DNA from 4 places in the Halopseudomonas sp. MFKK-1 genome. Region 2 is predicted to be linked to each of the others. Evidence: predicted binding sites of a transcription regulator. Region 2 holds the regulator's gene; each other region holds the start of a gene.

Region 1 (5,538 bases), 1.1 Mb from region 2:
TGTTCGAGGCGGTGCCGGAGCTGGAAGGTAAGCTGTAACCGGCGCGAAGCGCGGTTACAGCAGCCGCAAGCTTTAAGCGGCAAGCTGCAAGAAAAACCCCGGTCTCGTGAGAGCCGGGGTTTTTCTTTGCTCAGCTTCAAGCCACAAGCCACAAGCGGCAAGAGAACCCCAGTCTCGCGCAGGCTAGGGGGTTTGCCTTTGCCTTTGCTTGTAGCTTGTAGCTTGTAGCTTGTAGCTTGTAGCTTGTAGCTTGAAGCTTGCAGCTTGCAGCTGACCGCCAGGCCAGCATCGCTGGCCTACCGGTCGGCGCTGACCTGAAAGGTATCCGACAGCTGATGCAAACGTGACGCTGTTTCCTTCACCTGCCCCGAGCTGGCGCGCAGTGCGGTAATGACCTGACTCATTGAGCGCGTCGCCTCAGCCACGTGGCCGGCCTGACGACCGTGTTCCTTGCTGTTGGTGTCCATCACCGAGATCACCTCGAACAGCTCCTCGACGGTCTGGTACAGCAAGTCGTTGTCATCCGACGCGCTGGCCGCCTGTTGCAGCTGCAGGTCTACATCAGCAACACCGCGCTCCATCACCACCACGGTTTCCCGGGTTGCATCGCGGATGCTGGTAATCCCCTGGCTGATCTCGTCGGCGGCCTTGGCGGTTCGAGCTGCCAGCGCCCTGACCTCGTCCGCCACCACCGCAAAACCACGCCCATGCTCGCCCGCACGGGCGGCCTCAATAGCGGCGTTGAGCGCCAGCAGATTGGTCTGGCTGGTAATGTCGGTAATCAGCGAGACCATGCCGACGATATCGCCGGTGCGATTGTCCAGCACCTGCACACTGGCCGCCGAGCTCTCGACGATATCGCGAATCTTGCGGGTGCCGCTGGTCACCGTATCCAGCCGGGCGCGCGCAGCCTCGACCACGGAGGCCATATTGACCTTCATCTGCGCGGCGGTTTCCGAGGCCGCATTGACTGTCTGCAGCTGTGCTTCAATCATGCCCAGCATCTGCTGGATATTGCTGGTCACTTCCTCTGCGGTATCGCTGGCCTGCTGATTGCGACCCAGCATCTGCTCACTGTTCTGCAGAGCGTGACGACTGGCCTGCTTGACCCGACCAACGATGGTGTCGAGGTTGTCGATAAAGCTGTTGATCCAGCGCCCCAGCTCGCCGGTCTCATCCGGCACCAGGCGGCTGGTGTCCATGCGCTGACTGAGATTGCCTTCGCCTTCGGCAATATTGCGGATGATTTCAGTCATGCGGCCCAGCCGACGCGCCAGCTTGTTCGTGGCACTGTGCCAAAACCACAGGCCCGCCAGGCCCAGCACGCCAACGTGAGCGGCCAGCGCTGGCCAGCCATCCAGACCGATCAGATCGAAACCCAGCTGGGCAACAAAGACCAGTGCGGCAAGAACCCAGAAGTCCTTCATCAGGTTGTAGCTGAGCGAGCGGTAACGATAGACCTCCTCGAGGTCTGCTTCACACATCATGCCCCAGCGGTCCGGCGAGCCGGGCAGACTGAAGGTCACGCCCTTGCCGATCACCGGTATATGGCGGTAGTCGGAATAGCCGGGGTATTTGACGTAGGTGTTCTCACCCTTGCGAATAGTCTCGCGCACCCCCGGGTGCAGCTCGCCGGTGGCCGGATCGGTAAAGCGCACCTCGAACTCGGTATGCTCGCGCACACTGACCGTGCCCCACGCCGTCCGGATACCATTTTTGAGGTTGTCGCCGTGGCTGAAGGTGTTGTCTTCAAAGCGCGAGCGAGACAACGCACGGCCCGGCTCAATCGAGGGACTGAAGCGTGACTCGACCATGAAGATGTAGTTGTCACCCGACTCCTGATAGATATGTCCGGCCTCACGCTGGATCAGATCACCCAGCACATCGTTGGGTACCCGTGCACAGAGGCAACCAAGCGCCTCGCCGTTCGGACCGTGCAATGGCAAATAGAACATCAGGGTGACGGCATCGTGGAAGCTGGAAGTGGAGGGCCCCAACTTGAGGGTTCGCTGATCGACATACGGCCCGTGCAAAAAACGATGCTGCAGCCCCGCCCGCACCGCCTGGGCATCAAGCTGCAAGTCGCTGAGCTGACCGGCGCTGCTGGCCAACACGGTACCGTCGGCGCCGAGCAGCAGCAGCTCTGAGGCATCCGGCAGCTTGCTGCGCAGTTTACGCAACTGTGCCTCGCTCGCCTCGGCACCGCCGTCGCTCAGCTGCTGACCAATGCCCTGCAGCCCGGCCCACTGGTTCTCGCACCATTGCTGCAACAACCGCACCCTTGTTGCGGCAAGACTGTCGAAAATGGACTCAAGCTGGCCGTAACGGTTGCGGTTGACCCGGCAGGCCCAGCCCATGGCGAGTTTACCGGCTGGCCCGAACCACGGGAGCCACCGCCGCTCCGACACTGACAGGTTCATTTGGTCGCTTTTCAGGCTCATGGTGGCAATCTCCAGCTTCAGTCGAACCAGGCCCGAAGCAATATTCACACCATAAAGCATGGCACCGCGTCATCATGCAGCTCGCGTATGAGCACGATGACTGCACCGCCATCAGATGCGCACCACGATAAAGCAGCATTCGCCCCTTAATTGCGCGCGCGCACCAATATCGAGCACTACCTGTCCGAATGGTCGGGTTTTCGCGAGATTGTCCGGCCGGCTCCGCGTGTTACGAGCACTAGACCAGTGCAACCGGCGAAACCGGCGATCCCACCGCGCCCGGCAAGCGCAACGGCGGCGCCGTCAACATGAACCGGTTGCGGCCACCGGTTCGCAGATGTTGCGCCAGCTCGGTCAGGTACCAGAGTTCGCCCAAATGCACCCCCAGCTTGAACAGGCAATGCTCATGCAGCGGCAAGGCAGCACAACATCCCTGCCCCTCTCTCGCCGGATAGGCCTCAACCGCGTAGTTGTCGGCAATCAACACGCTCAGGCCGCTATCGGTAATCCACTGCAGCAGCGCCGGATCGCGGCCATCCAGCACCGCGCAGCTGGATGCCAGCCGCGCCGCCTCGGGCTGACGGTCCATCTCCAGAATCACGTCGGCGAACCCGGTATACAGACAAACCATGTCCCCCGGCTCCACCACCACGCCGTCTGCCTGCATGATTTGCTGAAGCCGCGCATAGTCGACCAGCACCCGCTCCCGACCGCAGTGCCGCTCCAGGTCAATCAGCACAGCGCGACCACTCACCGCTGTCTCGGCCATCTTCTCGATGCCCAGCCGGGTGGCGTTTACGCCCTCCAGCCCGTCCTCGTGACCGGAAGGCCCGCAAATATGCTCGCCCGCCTTCCAGCCGTTGTAATACAGCGGTTCGGCCACCCCGTCACCGTCGGCGTCGAACAACCCGCCCACGTGCGAGAGCGCATCCCACTGGGTTGAATACTGAGTAAACAGCAATACCGCATCGTCACTGACCACGTCGGTAAAACTCGGATTCAGGCGCTGCAGCTCGAAGTTGTAGTTGAGCTTGTCGGCACGCCCGGCGGTAAAGCGTCTGGGCGGGTGCCGCAGGCGGTTGAGGGCATTACCGCCGGGATAGTCCAGCGGCAGGCTGAGGCAGAAGCTGCGCCCCTCGCGCACTTCTGCAACGCCCTGCAGCACCTTCTCGGGGGTCAGCAGATTGAGACGGCCAAGCTCGTCGTCCGGACCAAAATCGCCCCAGTTGGAGCCCTCGGGTCGATGTTGCCAACGCATGTGATTCTCCTTGTTGTAGTGCGTCATCCGACAATGACATGACAACCGCGCGGTGAACCATTGTCTGCCACACGAATCAGTACCGGTGTTGGCAGCGCATAATCGCAACGAGGGTCGCGCCAGCACCGTCCGGCGTGCTTTACTTGCGCCTTTTCAACTAGCGGAGCACAGGCTGACGATGGAGTGGCTGCAGGTTTTCATTCTGGCAATAGTTCAGGGCATCACCGAATTTCTGCCGGTATCAAGCTCGGCCCACCTGATTCTGGTGCCGGTGCTGACCGACTGGCCCGATCAGGGGCTGGCCTTTGACGTTGCCCTGCATCTGGGCAGCCTGTCCGCCGTGCTGATCTACTTCCGCCGCGACATCCTCGGCATGACTGTCAGCTGGGGCCGCTCACTGACCACCCGCCAGCTGGATGACGACGCAAGACTGGCCTGGGCGGTGATCCTCGGTACCATTCCCGTAGGGCTGGCCGGGCTGCTGCTCAAAGACACGATCGAGACCGTGCTGCGCTCGCCCATCTATCTGTCGATCGGCCTGATTGCCTTCGGCCTGCTGCTGGGCTGGGCCGACTGGCGCCACCGCGGCAGCCGCAGCGAGCACCAGATGACCTGGAAGGATGTGCTGTTCATCGGCTGCGCGCAGGCGCTGGCGCTGTTTCCCGGCACCTCGCGCTCCGGCATCACCATGACCGCCGCGCTGATGCTGGGCCTGAGCCGCGAAGCCTCGGCGCGCTTCTCGTTCCTGCTGTCGATTCCGGTGATCGTACTGGCCTGCGGGCTGGAAACCATCGAGCTGATCGAAAGCAAGGTGGCCGTCGACTGGCTGCACATGGCGGCCGGTGTGCTGCTGTCCGGTATCAGCGCCTACCTGTGCATCCACTACTTCCTGGCGTTCATCAAGCGGATCGGCATGCAGCCCTTTGTGATCTACCGCATTGTGCTGGGCGTGCTACTGCTCTGGGTCTTCCTGTAACCCGCGCAACGCGCCGAACTTGAGCAACAGCCGGCTCGGTTCGGCGGCGCGCAGCCCCAGCTCGCCCAGGCGGGTATCTCGCAACCAGCTGAACGCGCGGTGAGTCTGCCCCGCCTCGGCGAGACCGCCGCTGACCACCAGCAGCTCACCCGCCGGGTCACCCTGCCAGCGCAGCTCCGCCCCGGCCCGGCAATCCAGCAGCCAGGTACGCTCGCAGCCGTGCTGGTGCAGCAAGCTGCCGCTGACACCAGCACAAAAGGTCACCGAGTTCGCGCTGTCAGCGGTCAGACGCACGGTTGCCTGATCGTCCTCGGCGAACTGATTGAGCTTGACGAAAATCAGGCAGCCCGGCTGCGAAAACGGCGCATGCTCTGACCCCGCCGGGCTACGCAGATAGCTGCCGGCAGGATAATCACCCGACTGATCGCTGAACACGCCCTCCAGCACCAGAATCTCTTCTCCGGCCGGATGCCGATGAACCGGGAAACGTGCACCCGGCAGATATTCCACCAGACTGGTTACCTGTCCGCTCTCCGGCGCCTCACGCTCCAGCTGCCAGCGCCTGATCGGCGCTTGCGGCGCCGCCTGCCAGTGCTGATCCTGCGGGCCGACCCGACAGGGCAGTCGACGGTCCATGCGCAGCGGCTGAAATTCAGTCATGGCCAGGCTCTCCCAACAGCTTCTCGATTTCGTCGGCCGGTAACGGACGGTTGAACAGGTAACCCTGCCCCATATCGCAGCCGAGACCGCTCAACAGGGCCTCCTGCTCCTCGGTTTCCACACCCTCGGCAATCACTTTCAGCTGCAGGCTCTTGCCGAGCGCGATGATGGCACGCGCCATCGCGCTGTCACTGTCACTGCCC
Region 2 (5,538 bases):
CGCCTGAAGAACGACGTCCATCAACTCGGGCGTGACGGTACGTTCGCCCTTGCGCAGAATATCGAATACGTTCTCGGCGATATGGCAGCAGGCAACAAGGGCGTCCAGCTGGAGAAAGCCGGCCCCGCCCTTTACGGTGTGAAAGCCGCGGAAGATAGCGTTAAGCAGATCCATGTCGTCGGGCCGGTTTTCCAGCTCGACCAACTGTTCGGACAACTGCTCGAGAATCTCGCCGGCCTCGACCAGAAAGTCCTGGAGAATCTCTTCATCCGCATCGAAACTCATGCACCCACTCCCCTCGGGCGTGTTATCGGAAGGCCACGCAATGCCGCCTTGAATTTCCATCTCGGCGCTGCGCAGTCACTCAACGTTGCTGCCAGGCAGCGACCTTGAGCAGTCAGACCGGCCGCGCGCTCAGCGTGCGGCAGTTACAGCTGACATCAGAATCCCAGGCTGGAAAGGAGGTCATCAACCTCATCCTGACCGGAAACAACGTCTTCCCTTTTATCGGCATGAATTTGCGGACCTTCACCCCTGGAGGAGGATTTTTTTCCGTCCTCGGGAGATTCACCATGATTGATGCCGGTAATGCGGTCGACCTGTCCCGCCATTCGGACCAGGTTGACCAGGCTCTCTTCGACATCATGCACAAGCGTAGTCACACGCTTGATCACCTGGCCGGTCAGATCCTGATAGTCCTGAGCGAGCAGAATATCGTTCAGATTGGTGGACAGATCCTTGCTGGTCGATTCGGTCTGCTCAAGGAACTCGCCTACCCGGCGGTAGAGGTCGCGAAACTCGTCCGCCGCCATCTCCCGGCGCTGCAGCCGCTGCCAGTCTGCCTTGAGGGCGTTCGCCTGCTGCCCCAGATCAGCGACCTTGGGGACGCTGGCCTCGACCAGATCCATGGTCCGGTTGGCCGCCTTGTCGGTCAGCTGAACCACATAGTCCAGCCGGTCAGAGGCATCGGATATCTTGGAAGTATCGTTGTCACCACCCAGCGCGTGGGTCGTGTCGATCTGAAAATTGACGATGGCATTGTGCAACGCGCGGGTGAGCTGCCCTACTTCGTGATAAAGACCACGGTCGCGTGCCTGATTGATGGCATGAATGACCAGCAACGCTTCACCGAAGTTGCCGCTCTCAAGGTGACCAACCAGCTGGTGCGCATTGTCCTTCAGCGAATGCTCGAATTCCTGAGCGGTCGCCTGGCCGGGATCCTTACTCAAAGCCATAACCTGTACCCCGGTTGATTATTATTTAGCCTGAACTCGCTCAAAGATTTTTTCGATCTTTTCTTTCAAGGCCTGAGCCGTAAACGGCTTGACCACATAGCCATTGACGCCCGCCTGCGCGGCTTCAATGATCTGATCTCGCTTGGCCTCGGCCGTTACCATCAGCACCGGCAGGTGCTTGAGCCGCTCGTCGGCCCGCACAGCGCGTAACAGGTCAATGCCGCTCATACCGGGCATGTTCCAGTCAGTCACCAGGAAATCGAAACTGCCGCTCTGCAGCATCGGCAACGCGGTGTTGCCGTCATCGGCTTCGGCTGTGTTGGTAAACCCAAGGTCGCGCAACAGGTTCTTGATGATGCGCCTCATCGTCGAAAAATCATCAACGATGAGAATTTTCATATTCTTGTCCAAGTCGACCTCCGTACAAACCAGGGAATGTGCAGGCCTGCACCCCAAAAACCCATCGCAAATAACCAATCAAGCCGTAAAAGAAGCTCTGATCAATCAGCTGGAAGCCAGCAGGCTGATCGGATGCACCCTCGAAAACGCCACCTGGACGTCCGGCCCGAAGCCACTACCTGTCGAGCAATCCGAGCATTGTCCGGATGTTGACGACAAAATCAATCATTTCGCCAGCTCATCAGCTTCGAGCGCAACCTAGCAGCACATTGACTGTGCAACTGACTGACCCTGGATTCACTGACACCCAGCACGGCGCCGATCTCCTTGAGGTTAAGCTCCTCATCGTAATAAAGCGACAGCAGCAGTCGCTCGCGCTCGGGCAACGTGTCGATTGCCTCGATCAAAGCCGCTCTGAAACGCTCATCCTGCAGCCCGGACGCCGGTTCCTCGCCGCCCTGCACATCTGCCGGCGCACCCGACTCAAGCAGATCATCAAAGCTGAACAACTTGCTGCCGGCGGTATCGCTGAGAATCGTATAGTACTCTTCCAGGCTCATCTCCAGCTCGGCGGCAACTTCGTGATCCTTGGCGTCACGCCCGAGCCGCGCCTCGACCGCGCGCATCGCATCACTGACCATCCGCGTATTGCGGTGTACCGAGCGTGGCGCCCAGTCGCCCTTGCGCACCTCGTCCAGCATCGCACCGCGAATGCGGATGCCGGCATAGGTTTCGAAACTGGCGCCCTTGCCGAAGTCGAATTTGCGGGAGGCTTCCAGCAGCCCGATCATACCGGCTTGCATTAGATCCTCCACCTGCACACTGGACGGCAGCCGCCCCAGCAGGTGGTAGGCAATTCGCTTTACCAGCGGCGCATACTGCTCGACGAGTCGATCCTGCTCACCGCGAGAACTCTGTGCTCGTGTATACATGCTCAATCCGCCAGCCTGTGCTGTCATAGGCCAGACCCTGTCGGTTGCACCAGACGTTCGACGAAGAACTCCAGGTGTCCTCGCGGGTTGGCCGGCAGCGGCCAGGCATCAACTTTCTGTGCAATGGCGCGAATTGCCAGCGAGGCCTTGCTGCGCGGAAAAGCTTCAAACACCGCGCGCTGCTTTTGCACTGACTTGCGCACCGCCTCATCAAACGGAACGGCTCCGACATACTGAAGTGCAACGTCAAGAAATCGATCCGTCACCTTGGCGAGCTTAGCAAACACCATGCGGCCCTCCTGCGGCGTGCCGACCATATTCGCCAGCACGCGGAATCGGGTCATCCCGTAATCACGGTTGAGCAGCTTGATCAGGGCGTAGGCATCGGTAATCGAGGTTGGCTCGTCACATACCACGACGAGCACCTCCTGCGCCGCCCGCACGAAGCTGACTACCGAATCACCAATGCCGGCCGCCGTATCGACGATCAGCACGTCGATATTGTCACCGATCTCGCTGAACGCCTGAATCAGGCCGGCATGCTGCTGGTGGTTGAGGCTCACCATGTTGGCGGCCCCCGAGGCGGCCGGCACAATACGAACGCCGCCGGGGCCGGTGACCAGAACGTCGCGCAGATCGCACTTGCCCTCCAGCACGTCGGCCAGCGTTGCCTTTGGCTTGAGCCCCAGCAGCACGTCAACGTTGGCGAGACCAAGGTCAGCGTCGAGCAGCACAACGCGCCGTCCCATCTCCGCCAGAGCAAGGCTGAGATTCACCGACACGTTGGTCTTGCCGATGCCACCCTTGCCCCCGGTGACCGCGATTACCTGAACCGGATGTTTGCTGCCCATCTGCGCTGATTACCTTAATCCTGTGAAATTGCTTAACTGGCCCGCTGGCTGTTCATCATACCGGCAAATACGTCGGCCATGGTCTGATCTGCCGGCGCATCATTACCTGCCATACTAACTGCACGACTCACCAGCTGATGCCCGACGGCGCGGCTGATATCGTCGGGAATGCGCTGGCCATCTGCCAGATAGGCTACCGGCAAACCCTGCTCCATCGCCAGCCCCAGCGATTCACCGAGCGTTGCGGCCTCGTCCACTTTCGTCAGAATGCAGCCCGACAGACCGCACGCCTTGTAAGTATGGTAGGCCGCTTTCATCACCCGGTGCTGGCTGGTCGCCGGCAGCACCAGCAGATTGCGTACCCGACGCCCCTGACTGGCCAGGGTGTCGAGCTGGCCGCGCAGGTAGGGATCGTTGGCCTGCAGGCCGGCAGTATCAATCAGAACCAGGCGCTTGCCGGCGAAATCGGCCAGCACGTCATTGAGATCCTGCTGCTCGTCCACCACCTTGACCGGCACATTGAGAATACGGCCCAGGGTGCGCAACTGTTCGTGTGCGCCGATACGATAGGTGTCCATGGTGACCAGAGCAACGTGCTGACTGCCGTGCTTGAGCACGTAACGCGCAGCGAGCTTGCCCAGGGTAGTCGTTTTGCCGGCACCGGTGGGGCCGACCAGCGCGATCACGCCGCTGGCATCGAGCGGCTCTTCGCGCAGCACCGGCACACGATGCGCCAGATAGGCCAGCAGCATGCGCCAGGCCTGACGCGGATCACTCACGTCAGAAACCTGACGCAGCAGATCCTGACTGACTTCGGCCGGCAAGCCCATCTGGGTCAGACGGCGCCAGAGACCGGCCTGTTTCGGCTTATGCTGATTGAGCTGCCCCCAGGCCAGACCACCCAGCTGAGACTCCAGCATTTCCCGCAGCCCGGCCAGTTCGGCGCGCATGGCGCTGAGGCTGGCATCTTCAACGGCCGCTGCCGCCGGCGAGCGCTCCGCAGCAGGCCGGCTGGCTGCAGCCGGTGCCGCCGGCTCAACCGGCTCCTGAATCAGCCGATCCAGCAGATCACGGGCCTCCACAGAACCCTGGCGAGCCGCGTGGCGCATGCTGTCACCAAACAGCTGGCGGTTGACCAGCGGCTGGTCGTGGGAAGCCATCTCGCCCACCTCCAGCTCGGCGCGCGCGGCAACGATGCGCTCCTGGGTCTTTTTCAATTCAGCATCCAGACCCGGTGTCGGTGCCGTCAGACGGGGCGCCTCGTAGTCCAGCGCAGCGGTCAGTTCAACGCCACCGGCCACCCGGCGATTGGCGATGATCGACGCATCAGCGCCCAGCTCATCGCGAACCAGCTTCATCGCCTGGCGCATGTCTGCGGCAAAGAAACGTTTGACTTTCATGGCTGACCTCGTCGCTTTTCTGGCACCGCCCGCTGGCGGTTGCTGTCATTCATTCAGAGTGCTGCAGTTCAGTTCTGGCCAACCGTCGCAATGATGGTGACCTGCTTGCTGTCCGGAATTTCCTGGTAGGACAGTACATGGGCGCCCGGGGCTGCGTAGCGTACAAACTTGGCCATCATCATTCGAATCGGCCCCGCCACCAGCAGTACTGCCGGCTTGCCCTGCACTTCCTGCCGTTGTACGGCATCAGACAGTGAGCGCTGCAACTTCTCGGCCATGCCAGGCTCCAGCAACATACCGTCGTCGGCGCCCTGACCGGCCTTCTGCATACTCTGTAGCAACATCTGTTCCAACCTTGGCTCCAGCGTGATCACAGGCAGCTGAGAGTCAAGCCCCACAATGCTTTGCACGATTGAACGTGACAACGCGACACGCACCGCGCCGATCAGCGCGCCGGTATCTTGACTCTTGTTCGAGTTGTTGGCGATGGCCTCGGCGATGGTCCGGATGTCACGAACCGGCACCTGCTCCTGCAGCAGGCCCTGCAGCACCTTGAGCAGGTTGGACAGGGAGATCAGCCCCGGCACCAGCTCCTCGGCCAGCTTCGGCGACGCCTTGGCCAGCACCTGCATGAGCTGCTGCACTTCCTCATGACCAATCAGCTCGTGGGCGTGCTTGTAGAGAATCTGGTTGATATGGGTGGCAACCACGGTGCTGGCGT
Region 3 (5,538 bases), 1.0 Mb from region 2:
GAACGAGGTTTTTGCATGACCGAACAATGGCAACCTGGCCGTCTGGACAGTGATCTTGACGGGGCCGGCTTCGACACCCTGGCGGTACGCGCCGGTCAGCGGCGCACGCCTGAAGCAGAGCATGGCGAAGCCCTGTTTCTGACTTCAAGCTATGTGTTTCGCAGTGCCGCTGATGCTGCTGCCTGCTTTGCCGGTGAAACCAGCGGCAATGTCTATTCGCGTTATATGAACCCGACCGTGCGCACCTTCGAAGAGCGGATTGCTCTCATGGAAGGCGGTGAACAGGCTGTTGCCACTGCCTCCGGCATGGCGGCCATCCTGACAACTGTTATGAGCCTGTGCTCGGCCGGTGACCATATTCTGGTGTCGCGCAGCGTCTTCGGCGCCACTGTCACGCTGTTTGAAAAGTACTTCAAGCGCTTTGGCATTGAGGTCGACTATGTACCTCTGACCGACACGGCCGCCTGGCGTGACGCCTGCAAGCCGAACACCCGGATGTTCTTTATCGAGTCTCCGTCCAATCCGCTGGCCGAGCTGGGCGACATTGGCGCGCTCGGCGCGATTGCCCGCGAGCATGGCGCGTTGCTGGTAGTCGACAACTGCTTTTGCACGCCGGCGCTGCAGAAGCCGCTGTCGCTGGGAGCCGACATCGTCGTTCACTCGGCAACCAAATACATTGACGGTCAGGGCCGCAGCATGGGTGGCGTGGTAGTAGGGCGTCGTGAGCACATGCAGGAGCTGGTGGGCTTTTTGCGCACTGCGGGGCCGACCCTCAGCCCATTCAATGCCTGGGTATTCCTCAAGGGCCTGGAAACGTTGCGTCTGCGCATGCGAGCCCATTGCGAGTCCGCGCAGCAGATTGCCGAGTGGCTGGAGCAGTGTCCGGAAGTTGAGCGCGTCTACTACGCCGGCTTGCCGTCGCACCCGCAACACGCCCTGGCCAAGGCCCAGCAGAGTGCCTTTGGAGCGGTAGTGAGTTTTGAGCTGCGCGGCGGTCGTGAAGCTGCCTGGCGCTTCATCGACGCGACAAGAATGGTGTCCATTACCGCCAACCTCGGTGACGCCAAGACCACCATCACGCACCCGGCGACCACTACCCATGGCCGCCTGAGCGCCGAGGCTCGCGAAGCGGCGGGTATCCGCGAGGGGCTGATTCGACTTGCCATCGGCCTGGAAGACCTGGCGGACATCAAGGCCGATCTGCAGCGTGGATTCGACGCCCAGCGCTGAGTTGTCTGCGCAGTTGCGTGCTTTGTCACATCAAGGCCGGAGAGTTCACAGCTCTCCGGCCTTTTTGTTTTAGCGTCCTCCATGCCGCAGGGATAGTGCTGAAGCCGTGTTCCTTCAGTGCGGCACTTCTCACATATATGGAGGATGGAAAATGCGTCACTGGATTAGCATCTTGGGTGTTGTTCTCAGTCTCTGGCTGGTATCTCCCGCCTGGGCTCAGGAAGTGTCTGTACCAACGGTCAATATCAATACCGCCGGCGCGGCAGAGATCGCCGAGGTGCTGCAGGGGGTAGGGCAGGCCAAGGCTGACGCTATCGTTGCCTACCGCGAGGAGCATGGTGCTTTCGGGTCGGTAGCTTCGCTGGCCGAAGTGAAGGGGATTGGCGCCAGCACGCTGGCGAATAACGAGGGGCGGATTGTGCTTGAGTAAATAGGCCCGGGTTGGTGTTTCCGGGCAATGGCAGAGCGGCGCCGCAAGGCGCCGCCTCTGTTTCAGGTGCGGAGCTTGCTGACCGCTTCGGTCAGCTGATGGGCCAGTCGAGCCAGCTGGTCGCTGGTGTCGGCACTGTGCGCGGTCTGTTCTACGGTACGTTCGGTCACGTCCCTGATTTCGACCACGCTCTGGGTAATGGCATCCGCTGCCAGGCTCTGCTGCTCGACCGCCGATGCGATTTCGCTGTTGCCCTCGCTGATCTGACTGACGGCCGCAGCGATATCCTGCAGAGACTCACCGGCATCTTCAACCTGCTGGACCGAGTCATGGGTCAGCCCGGCGCTGGCCTGCATATCCTCGACAGCTACCTCGGTGCCGGTCTGCAGGGCTTCGATCATGCGCTGAATGTCATCGGTAGAGTGCTGAACGCGCTGGGCCAGGGCGCGCACCTCGTCTGCGACGACGGCAAATCCGCGACCAGACTCACCCGCACGTGCTGCCTCGATTGCCGCGTTCAGGGCCAGCAGGTTGGTCTGTTCGGCAATCTCGCGAATTACCCGCACTACGCCGCTGATTTCCTGACTGTGAGTTGACAGCTGGTGCATGTGCTCGGTGCAGCGGTCGATGCTGGTGACCAGGCCTGCGATGGTCTTGCGAACCTGCTGTACCTTGTCCCGGCCCTGAATGGCGAGAGCATTGGCCTGACTGGACTGATCACGGGAAATCGAGGTGCTGCCGGCAATATCCTGTACCGTCGCACTCATTTCGTTAACGGCGGCGGCGACCTGATCAGTCTCTCCCTGCTGCACTATCATGCCGTCGCGCATACGGGTCATGGTCTCGGCCAGTCCGCGGGCACGCTGATCCAGTTCCAGTGCCGCCTGGCGTACCGAGCCGACGACGGCCTGCTGGGACTCCTGCATGGCATTGAAGGCTCGGGCCATCGAGCCGACTTCATCGCGCGCACTGCCAGGCGCACGCAGTGTCAGGTCACCGGTGCTTTCCACTGCCAGCATGACGTCGCGCAGGGTGATGATATGGCGGGTGATGAACAGAATCAGCAGTTGCGAGAAGAACAGCACCATCAGCATCAGCGCTGCCACCACGATCGCATAGAGTGGCGCGCGTTCAAGTAACAGCGCGGTGAAGCCCTGCCGTTCCACGGCCAGAGCGCGGCCCTCTGCGGCTGACCAGGCGCCAATGTAGCGATCTTCGGCAATGCCGAGTCTGGAGGCCTCCAGCCAGCGCCCTGGCTCTGTCTGTGCGGCAGTCGGTGCTGTGATCCAGCTCAGGCCGTGCACCTTGCCGTCGGAGGGTTGTTCGCCGGCAAGCACGCCGGCCAGTTCCTGTCGGGTCTGTTCTATGCTGCGTTGCTCGACCCAGATGGCAACCAGTACGAGCATCAGCGTTGCTGCGAAAGCAACACCGTTGACTGCCCAGAACTTGTATTTCAGTGGCAGGTTCTTGAAGGCTTGCATGCATACTCCAGAGCATGTTGAAACAGGTGATCCTGACTGGCAGGCGGCACAGGGCCGTCAGTATGTGCCGTCACTCTGATATATCGGTTGATCCGGGTCAAACTTGAAGGGTTGTATGTAACACAGGCTTCGGCAGGGTGCTGACGCTTCGGTTATACTGCGCGCAACTTCAGGGTCTGTTCCCGTACGCCATGACCATGATGAAGCCGCTTTTGCGTCAAGCTCTGTTCGGCAGTGACGGCTGGTCCGCCAGTATAACCGCCGGAGGGTGACGCAAGCGCCGGCTCATCCTTCGGGCTGGCATCATAGTCAGCTGCGCGGCGCTGCGGGACCTGCCAAGGGAATAATCCATTGCCTGCGTCCTGGACTGCAGATCGCTACCCGACCGGGAGCATGTTCCGATGCTGCAAGGCGAGCGAACCAGACGGGAAAAGGCCCCAGAAAAGACAGCTTATGACCCCTGCGCTAACGCAACCCGTAATGATTGATGATGACGCCGAGTTGGCACGCTGCTGCGACCAGTGGCGTCGGCTGCCCTTCGTTGCCGTTGATACCGAATTTGTTCGCACCGAGACATTTTACCCGATTGCCGGTCTGATCCAGATTGGCGATGGCGAGCGCGCCACGCTCATTGATCCGCTGGGTATTGGCGACTGGACGCCCTTTGTCGCGCTGCTAGAGGATGCTTCTGTAGTCAAGGTCCTGCATGCATGCAGTGAGGATCTTGAGGTCTTTTCCAGGCTGTGCGGCGCGTTGCCCGCGCCGCTGTTCGATACCCAGCTTGCGGCAGCCTTTCTCGGCATGGACTTTTCCATGGGCTACTCCCGACTGGTCAGTGCGCTGCTGGATATCGATCTGCCCAAGGATGAGACCCGTTCCGACTGGCTGCAGCGCCCCCTGAGCCCGGCCCAGATCGAGTATGCCGCCCGTGACGCCCAGCACCTGGCAGAGCTCTATCAGATCCTGGCGCCACGGATCGCCGAGGCCGGCGTGGCCGAGTGGCTGTTTGCCGACACCGCCGAGCAGGTCGCAGCCTCAGGTCAGGTGGTTGAGCCGGAGCAGGCGTATCTGCACGTCAAGCAGGCCTGGCGGCTGAAACCGGCCGAACTGGCGATCTTGCGCCCGCTGGCGGCCTGGCGCGAACGCGAGTCCAGAGCTCGCGATATGGCCCGTAACCGGCTGCTGCGTGAACGTACCCTGGTTCCGCTGGCACAGCGGCAGCCAGACACCCTGCAGGCGCTGTCGCGCATCGAGGACATGCATCCGCGGACCGTACGCCACGAGGGTGAAACCATTTTGCAGCTGATTCGCGAGGGCCGTGCAGTTGCGCCGTCAGACTACCCCGAGGTGCTGCCGGAGCCATTGCCGCCTGCTGCCAATCGGCTGCTCAAGGCATTGCGCAAGGTCGGGCAGGAGGAAGCCGAGAAACGGGGTATCGCAGTTGAGATCATGCTGCGCAAGAAAGTACTCGAAGCCATGGTGCGCACCGGGTATCCCTGCGGCCCTTATCGACTGCCGGATGAGCTGACCGGCTGGCGTCGGGATCTGATGGGTGACGCATTGTTGAAGGCCGCCAACGGCGCGGTGGAGGTAGTTGAATGAAAGTGTTGTGTTCGATTTTCCGTAGCACGAAAAAGCAGGGGATGTACCTGTATGTGCCCCGGGAAAAGGGCTTGAGCGAACTGCCCGAGGCGCTGTTACAGTTGTTCGGGCGGGGGGAGCATGCGATGGATCTGGTGTTGCATGAGGAACGCAAACTGGCCCAGGAAGACATCCTTACGGTGTTGCATAACCTGAAGGAGCAGGGTTTTCATCTGCAGATGCCACCGCAGGAAGACGACTATATTCAGCATTTGCCACCGGAGTTGCTGAATCGGAATGATCCGGTTTAGCTATCCTGTGCTGCCCGGGTCTTGCAACAACGCCGTCGCATTTGCGACGGCGTTGTTGTATCTGCTGCCTCAATCCGGTCGACCCTACCCGGCAACACGCACCGCACGTCATGCAAACTCAAAGCCCCAGCTGGCGAGGGCGCTGTCAGGCAGCGCCCGGCCTACCACTCGCGGCGCATGTTTTCGACGGAAATCTGCTCGTTCAGCGTCCAATAGTCGTACAGCACGCCAATCAGAAACAGGCCACCGGTGAAGAAGTAGATGATCGCCGTAACCCACTTGCCCATATACAGCCTGTGCGCGCCGAAGATGCCGAGGAACGTCAGTAGAATCCAGGTCAGGTTGAAGTTGATGGGGCCGGTGCGGAACCGACGATCAGCCTCACGGTCCATGCCAGGGATCAGAAACAGATCGATGATCCAGCCGATGAAGAACAGCCCCAGGGTGAAAAACCACAGCGTACCGGTCCAGGGTTTACCATAGTAAAAGCGGTGTGCCCCCATGA
Region 4 (5,538 bases), 730 kb from region 2:
AGTCGTCAACTGTCCAGCCCAGCGCCTGCATAACAACGTCCATGGTATCGCGCTGACCGGAGCCCGGATTGCCGATGTTGACGCGCTTGCCCTTGAGGTCCTTAACGCCGGCGATGTTGGCGTCGTTGCGGGCTACAATAGTGAGCGGCTCACCATGCAGGGCGAACAGGGCACGCATATCACTGAAGGGGCCTTCGGATTCAAAGCTCTGAATGCCTTCATAGGATTTGTACTGAATGTCCGATTGCACCACGCCCATGTTCATCTCGCCGCCACGGATAGCGTTGACGTTGGCGACCGAACCACCGCTGGAGGGAGCGTTGCAACGAATGCCGTGTTCGGCTGAATTGCGGTTGAGCAGGCGGCAGACCGATTGACCGACCACGTAATAAACACCGGTCTGACCACCGGTACCGATGGTGACAAAGGTTTCGGCTGCCGCGGTTGTTGCACCCAGTGAAGCGTATCCGATTGTGGCTGAGAACAGCAGGGCAAGGGATTTGCGCATCATGTGATGTAGCTCCTTTTTCTGATTGTCTGTGGCGACTGCAAGACAGCAGCCCGCCAGCGTGCGAGGCCCGATCCTGTAACAGGGCCGAACACATTCACCTGTTCAGTGTAGTGGATGATTTGAAATCCATTAGGACCTTAACCGCAGCGCCGCGGTCGGGCAACCCTGATGGGGAAACGAAAACCCGGCCTGAAGCCGGGTTTTACGTGCGGATTACTCTACGGGTGGCCAGCCACCCATCTCGCGCCAGCGATTGACAATGGTGCAAAACAGGTCTGCTGTCTTCTCGGTGTCATAACGCGCCGAATGGGCCTCGCGGCCGTCGAAGTCGATACCGGCAGCGCTGCAGGCTTTCGCCAGCACTGTCTGACCGTAAGCCAGGCCGCCCAGCGTCGCAGTATCGAAGCAGGAGAACGGATGAAACGGATTACGCTTGATCTGTGTGCGCTCGACTGCGGCGTTGAGAAAGCCCAGATCGAAGAAAGCGTTGTGCCCAACCAGAACGGCTCGCTTGCAGCCGGCAGATTTAACGGCCTTTCGGATGTGCTTGAAAATCTCGGTCAATGCATGCTCTTCGCTTACTGCCTGGCGCAGCGGGTGATCCAGCTTGATGCCGGTAAACTCCAGTGCCGCCTGTTCAATGTTGGCACCCTCGAAGGGCTCGACACGAAAGAAGGTCGTGTGGTCCGGGTAGACCATGCCTTCTTCATCCATGTTGATGGTGGTGGCTGCGATTTCCAGAAGCGCATCGGTCGCTGCATTGAAACCGCCGGTTTCAACATCAATGACCACCGGGAGAAAGCCCCGGAAACGATAGGCCAGAGGGGATTTGGCCTTGCCGCTTGGCAAGACATCCTGTTCTTCGCCTTCGAAGTCGAACTCGCTCACGAAATATCCTTTGCTGTGTCGATGTGGAAGGTCAGACCAGGCGCCAGCGAATCTGTTCGCCGGCACGCAGTGGAACAATACATTGATCGCCGAAGGGCAATTGATCGGCCACGGTCCAGCTGTCGCGTTCCAGGGTGATGGTGTCGGTGTTGCGTGGCAGACCGTAAAAATCGGGGCCGTGGAGGCTGGCAAAACCTTCCAGTTTCTCCAGGGCACCGAGTTCATCGAAGGCCTCTGCATACAGCTCAATGGCCGCGTGAGCGGTATAGCATCCGGCACAGCCACAGGCGGCTTCCTTGGCATGGCGGGCATGGGGAGCCGAATCGGTGCCGAGGAAGAATTTGCTGGAGCCGGATACGACTGCATCACACAGCGCCTGCTGGTGAGTCTGACGCTTGAGTACCGGCAGGCAGAACAGGTGCGGACGGATGCCGCCAACCAGCATGTGGTTGCGGTTAAACAGCAGGTGGTGCGCAGTAATGGTTGCGCCAACGTTGGCTGGAGCCTGATTGACAAAGCTCACCGCATCAGCGGTGGTAATGTGCTCGAACACCACACGCAGGGCCGGGAAGCGGTCCACGAGTTTGACAAGCTGCTGGTCGATGAAGGCTTTCTCACGGTCAAAAATATCGACCTCGGCATGGGTGACCTCACCATGTACCAGCAGCAGCATGCCGACCTCGGCCATTGCTTCCAGCGCCGGATAGATGTTCTCCAGCGCGGTAACGCCAGACTGCGAGTTCGTCGTGGCACCGGCCGGATAAAGCTTGGCGGCAACCACCAGGCCACTGGCGTGCGCCTGACGCACAATCTCCGGAGAGGTTTTGTCGGTCAGGTACAGGACCATTAGCGGTTCAAAACGGGAGCCGGCCGGGCGTGCAGCCAAAATGCGTTCGCGGTACCCGGCGGCTTCCTCAGCGTCACGTACCGGGGGTACCAGGTTCGGCATGATGATGGCGCGGCCGAAGGCGCGAGCTGCATCCGGTACGGTGTGCTGCAGTACTGCGCCATCGCGCAGGTGAATATGCCAGTCGTCCGGGCGAATTAGCGTCAGGCGGTCGGTCATGCGTGGGGTTCCAGTCCAGATCAATGGCGCAATGCTAACCCAATCAACCCGGCTTTGACACTCCGAGGGCGCCTGTGCGCAAGGTTAGCCGGCAGATCAGTCGCTATGGGTGCGCCGTGCAGGGCCAGAATTCCGATTGAGGTGACGCCCGGCATTTTTTTGATTTGCAGGATAAAGTTTTTCCCGCACGCGCCGATGACACAGGCAATAGAAGCAGGCGCCCCGGTTTTCAGGGGGCGGCAATCGGAGAACCGTGTGACACGAATCCCTCTGGTCGTTCTGGCAGCGCTAGCGTTTTCTGCCGAGGCAATGACCTTTCAGACCCGCATGGAAGACGTGCAATGGCAGGTCGAAGGGGATCAGTTTGCCTGCCGATTGACTCAGTCAGTCGCAGGATACGGTGAGGCGAGTTTTGTGCGGCGTGCCGGAGAGCATCCGCAATTCGAATTGAAAGCCTGGGATAACCCGATGCGCCCCGGCCCGGCCCAGGTATTCAACGATCCGCCCCCCTGGCGCCCGGGGACGGCCGCCCAGCCGGTCGGGCAAATTGTGGTAGGCGCGGGTACCTATACCATGACGGCGCCCTATGAGCAGGCTGGCCGCATGCTCGCCGGACTGGCCTCGGGCCTGCAGCCAACCATCATGCGTGGCAGCCAGGTAGGGGGCGATCCAGTCAGGGTGGTGGTTTCCAGTGTGGGCTATCAAAAGGCGCGGCTGGACTTTCAACAGTGCATCAGCGGCCTGCTGCCGATCAGTGCGTCGCAGGCAGCTCAGAGCATCATCAGCTTTGGTGCCGGAGGCAGCAATCTGAGCGCCGACGCCAAAACCAGGCTCGACGCCATCCTGCAGTACATAAATGCCGATGAAAGCCTCAGTGGTATCATTCTCGACGGCCACTCGGATAATCAGGGCAACCGCCTGGACAACCGGGAACTGTCGCGCCAGCGCGCACTTGCCGTGCGGGACTACCTGACCGAGCAGGGCGTTGACGAAAACCTGTTTACAATGCGTTTTCACGGCGACAGCTATCCGGTCGCCAGTAATCGCACCGCCGAAGGTCGTGCAGCCAATCGCCGGGTAATGGTGCGGCTGCAGCACGACTGACGCGCAGCCCTTGGATCTGCTTTCTCAATCGGCACAAGACCCGAAAGTCGAAGACCTCTCCCCTGTGAATCCTGCTGCTCTGGCGCTAGAATAGATGCTTTCGCCCATTCCCTATGGGGTGGCGGTTCAGTCTTGCTTAAGGGAGCATGTAATGGCAGAAGTCAACAAAGTCGTCCTGGCCTATTCCGGCGGTCTGGATACCTCGGTCATCCTCAAATGGCTGCAGGAAACCTACAACTGCGAAGTGGTCACCTTCACCGCCGATCTCGGTCAGGGTGAGGAAGTGGAACCTGCACGCGCCAAGGCTCAGGCCATGGGCGTAAAGGAAATCTACATCGACGACCTGCGTGAAGAGTTTGTCCGCGACTTCGTGTTCCCGATGTTCCGTGCCAACACCGTCTATGAAGGCGAGTACCTGCTGGGTACCTCTATCGCCCGTCCGCTGATTGCCAAGCGGCTTATCGAAATTGCCAACGAAACCGGTGGTGACGCCATCTCCCACGGCGCTACCGGCAAAGGCAACGATCAGGTTCGTTTCGAGCTGGGTGCCTACGCGCTCAAGCCTGGCGTGAAAGTGATTGCTCCCTGGCGCGAATGGGATCTGCTGTCCCGCGAAAAATTGATGGATTATGCCGAGAAACACGGCATTCCGATCGAGCGCCATGGCAAGAAGAAGTCTCCCTACTCGATGGATGCCAACCTGCTGCACATCTCCTATGAAGGTGGCGTGCTGGAAGATACCTGGACCGAGCACGAGGAAGACATGTGGCGTTGGACTGTTTCCCCGGAGAACGCACCGGACCAGGCCACCTACATCGAACTGACCTACCGCAAGGGCGACATCGTCGCGATCGATGGCAAGGACATGACCCCGGCTGAGGTCCTGACCTACCTGAACAAGGTCGGTGGTGCCAATGGTATTGGTCGCCTGGATATCGTTGAGAACCGCTTCGTCGGCATGAAGTCCCGTGGCTGCTACGAGACCCCCGGCGGCACCATCATGCTGAAGGGCCACCGCGCTATCGAGTCCATCACGCTGGACCGTGAAGTTGCGCACCTGAAAGACAGCCTGATGCCGAAGTATGCCGAGCTGATCTACAACGGTTTCTGGTGGAGCCCCGAGCGTGTGATGCTGCAACAGATGATCGATGCGTCCCAGTTGAACGTAAACGGTGTGGTTCGCCTGAAGCTGTACAAGGGCAACATCATGGTTGTTGGTCGCAAGTCTGATGACTCTCTGTTCGACGCCAACATCGCTACATTTGAGGACGACGCCGGTGCTTACGACCAGGCCGACGCCGCCGGCTTCATCAAACTGAACGCGTTGCGCATGCGCATCGCAGCCGGTAAAGGTCGCAAGCTGATCTGATCAGCATTCATTGTGACGACAAAACGCCCGGCGGAAGCAATTTCGCCGGGCGTTTTCGTTTATATGTTGCTAGCAGTGGTGGTAAACCGGTAGCTTTGGCTGCATCGACACGCAAGGGTAGCGATCATGCGAATTCTGCACACCATGCTCCGGGTCGGAGATCTTGAAAAGTCCGTGGCCTTCTACACCGAGGTACTGGGTATGACCCTGTTAAGGCGCAAGGACTATCCAGAAGGACGCTTTACCAACGTGTTTGTCGGCTACGGAAACGAGGCGGACCACGCCGTGCTGGAACTGACCTGGAACTGGGACACCTCTTCCTACGATCTCGGATCCGGATACGGGCACATCGCGATTGAAGTTCAGGATGTCTATCTTGCCTGCGAGCAGATTCGGCAGGCTGGAGGCAAGATCGTGCGCGAGGCCGGGCCAATGAAACACGGTACTCGGGTACTGGCCTTCGTTGAAGACCCGGATGGTTACCGAATTGAACTTCTGTCTGCCGTGGCATGAACTCGGAAGCTGATCTGGCTTTCGGGGAGGAGTGAGAATGGGGGCGGTGCTTGCAGCGATAGTGGTGTTAGTGCTGATCGGATGGGG

The links. The regulator FliA, encoded in region 2, starts transcription of late flagellar genes. The targets are predictions, from matches to a motif close to CTAAAGTTTNNNNNNNNNNNGCCGNTAA.
Region 1: the regulator FliA is predicted to act here: its motif matches at 2,588-2,615, upstream of O5O48_RS05970 (methyl-accepting chemotaxis protein).
Region 3: the regulator FliA is predicted to act here: its motif matches at 3,222-3,249, upstream of O5O48_RS15755 (methyl-accepting chemotaxis protein).
Region 4: the regulator FliA is predicted to act here: its motif matches at 2,637-2,664, upstream of O5O48_RS14495 (flagellar protein MotY).

What each region holds. Positions count from the first base shown of each region.
Region 1 is NZ_CP114836.1:1,302,439-1,307,976, reverse strand. Features, by position in the region: gene O5O48_RS05975 (electron transfer flavoprotein subunit alpha/FixB family protein) at 1-38, shown strand, start outside; gene O5O48_RS05970 (methyl-accepting chemotaxis protein) at 297-2,441, opposite strand; gene O5O48_RS05965 (cyclase family protein) at 2,680-3,699, opposite strand; gene O5O48_RS05960 (undecaprenyl-diphosphate phosphatase) at 3,878-4,675, shown strand; gene O5O48_RS05955 (cupin domain-containing protein) at 4,652-5,335, opposite strand; gene O5O48_RS05950 (putative bifunctional diguanylate cyclase/phosphodiesterase) at 5,328-5,538, opposite strand, start outside.
Region 2 is NZ_CP114836.1:2,381,427-2,386,964, reverse strand. Features, by position in the region: gene O5O48_RS11200 (chemotaxis protein CheA) at 1-285, opposite strand, end outside; gene O5O48_RS11195 (protein phosphatase CheZ) at 441-1,235, opposite strand; gene O5O48_RS11190 (chemotaxis response regulator CheY) at 1,257-1,634, opposite strand; gene O5O48_RS11185 (RNA polymerase sigma factor FliA) at 1,856-2,593, opposite strand; gene fleN (flagellar synthesis regulator FleN) at 2,590-3,417, opposite strand; gene flhF (flagellar biosynthesis protein FlhF) at 3,450-4,817, opposite strand; gene flhA (flagellar biosynthesis protein FlhA) at 4,886-5,538, opposite strand, start outside.
Region 3 is NZ_CP114836.1:3,407,588-3,413,125, reverse strand. Features, by position in the region: gene O5O48_RS15765 (O-succinylhomoserine sulfhydrylase) at 16-1,230, shown strand; gene O5O48_RS15760 (ComEA family DNA-binding protein) at 1,382-1,660, shown strand; gene O5O48_RS15755 (methyl-accepting chemotaxis protein) at 1,723-3,141, opposite strand; gene rnd (ribonuclease D) at 3,622-4,743, shown strand; gene O5O48_RS15745 (YcgL domain-containing protein) at 4,740-5,033, shown strand; gene O5O48_RS15740 (NINE protein) at 5,195-5,538, opposite strand, start outside.
Region 4 is NZ_CP114836.1:3,108,564-3,114,101, reverse strand. Features, by position in the region: gene O5O48_RS14510 (TAXI family TRAP transporter solute-binding subunit) at 1-511, opposite strand, end outside; gene rnt (ribonuclease T) at 725-1,360, opposite strand; gene pyrC (dihydroorotase) at 1,431-2,465, opposite strand; gene O5O48_RS14495 (flagellar protein MotY) at 2,721-3,569, shown strand; gene O5O48_RS14490 (argininosuccinate synthase) at 3,721-4,938, shown strand; gene gloA (lactoylglutathione lyase) at 5,065-5,451, shown strand; gene O5O48_RS14480 (nitrate- and nitrite sensing domain-containing protein) at 5,489-5,538, shown strand, end outside.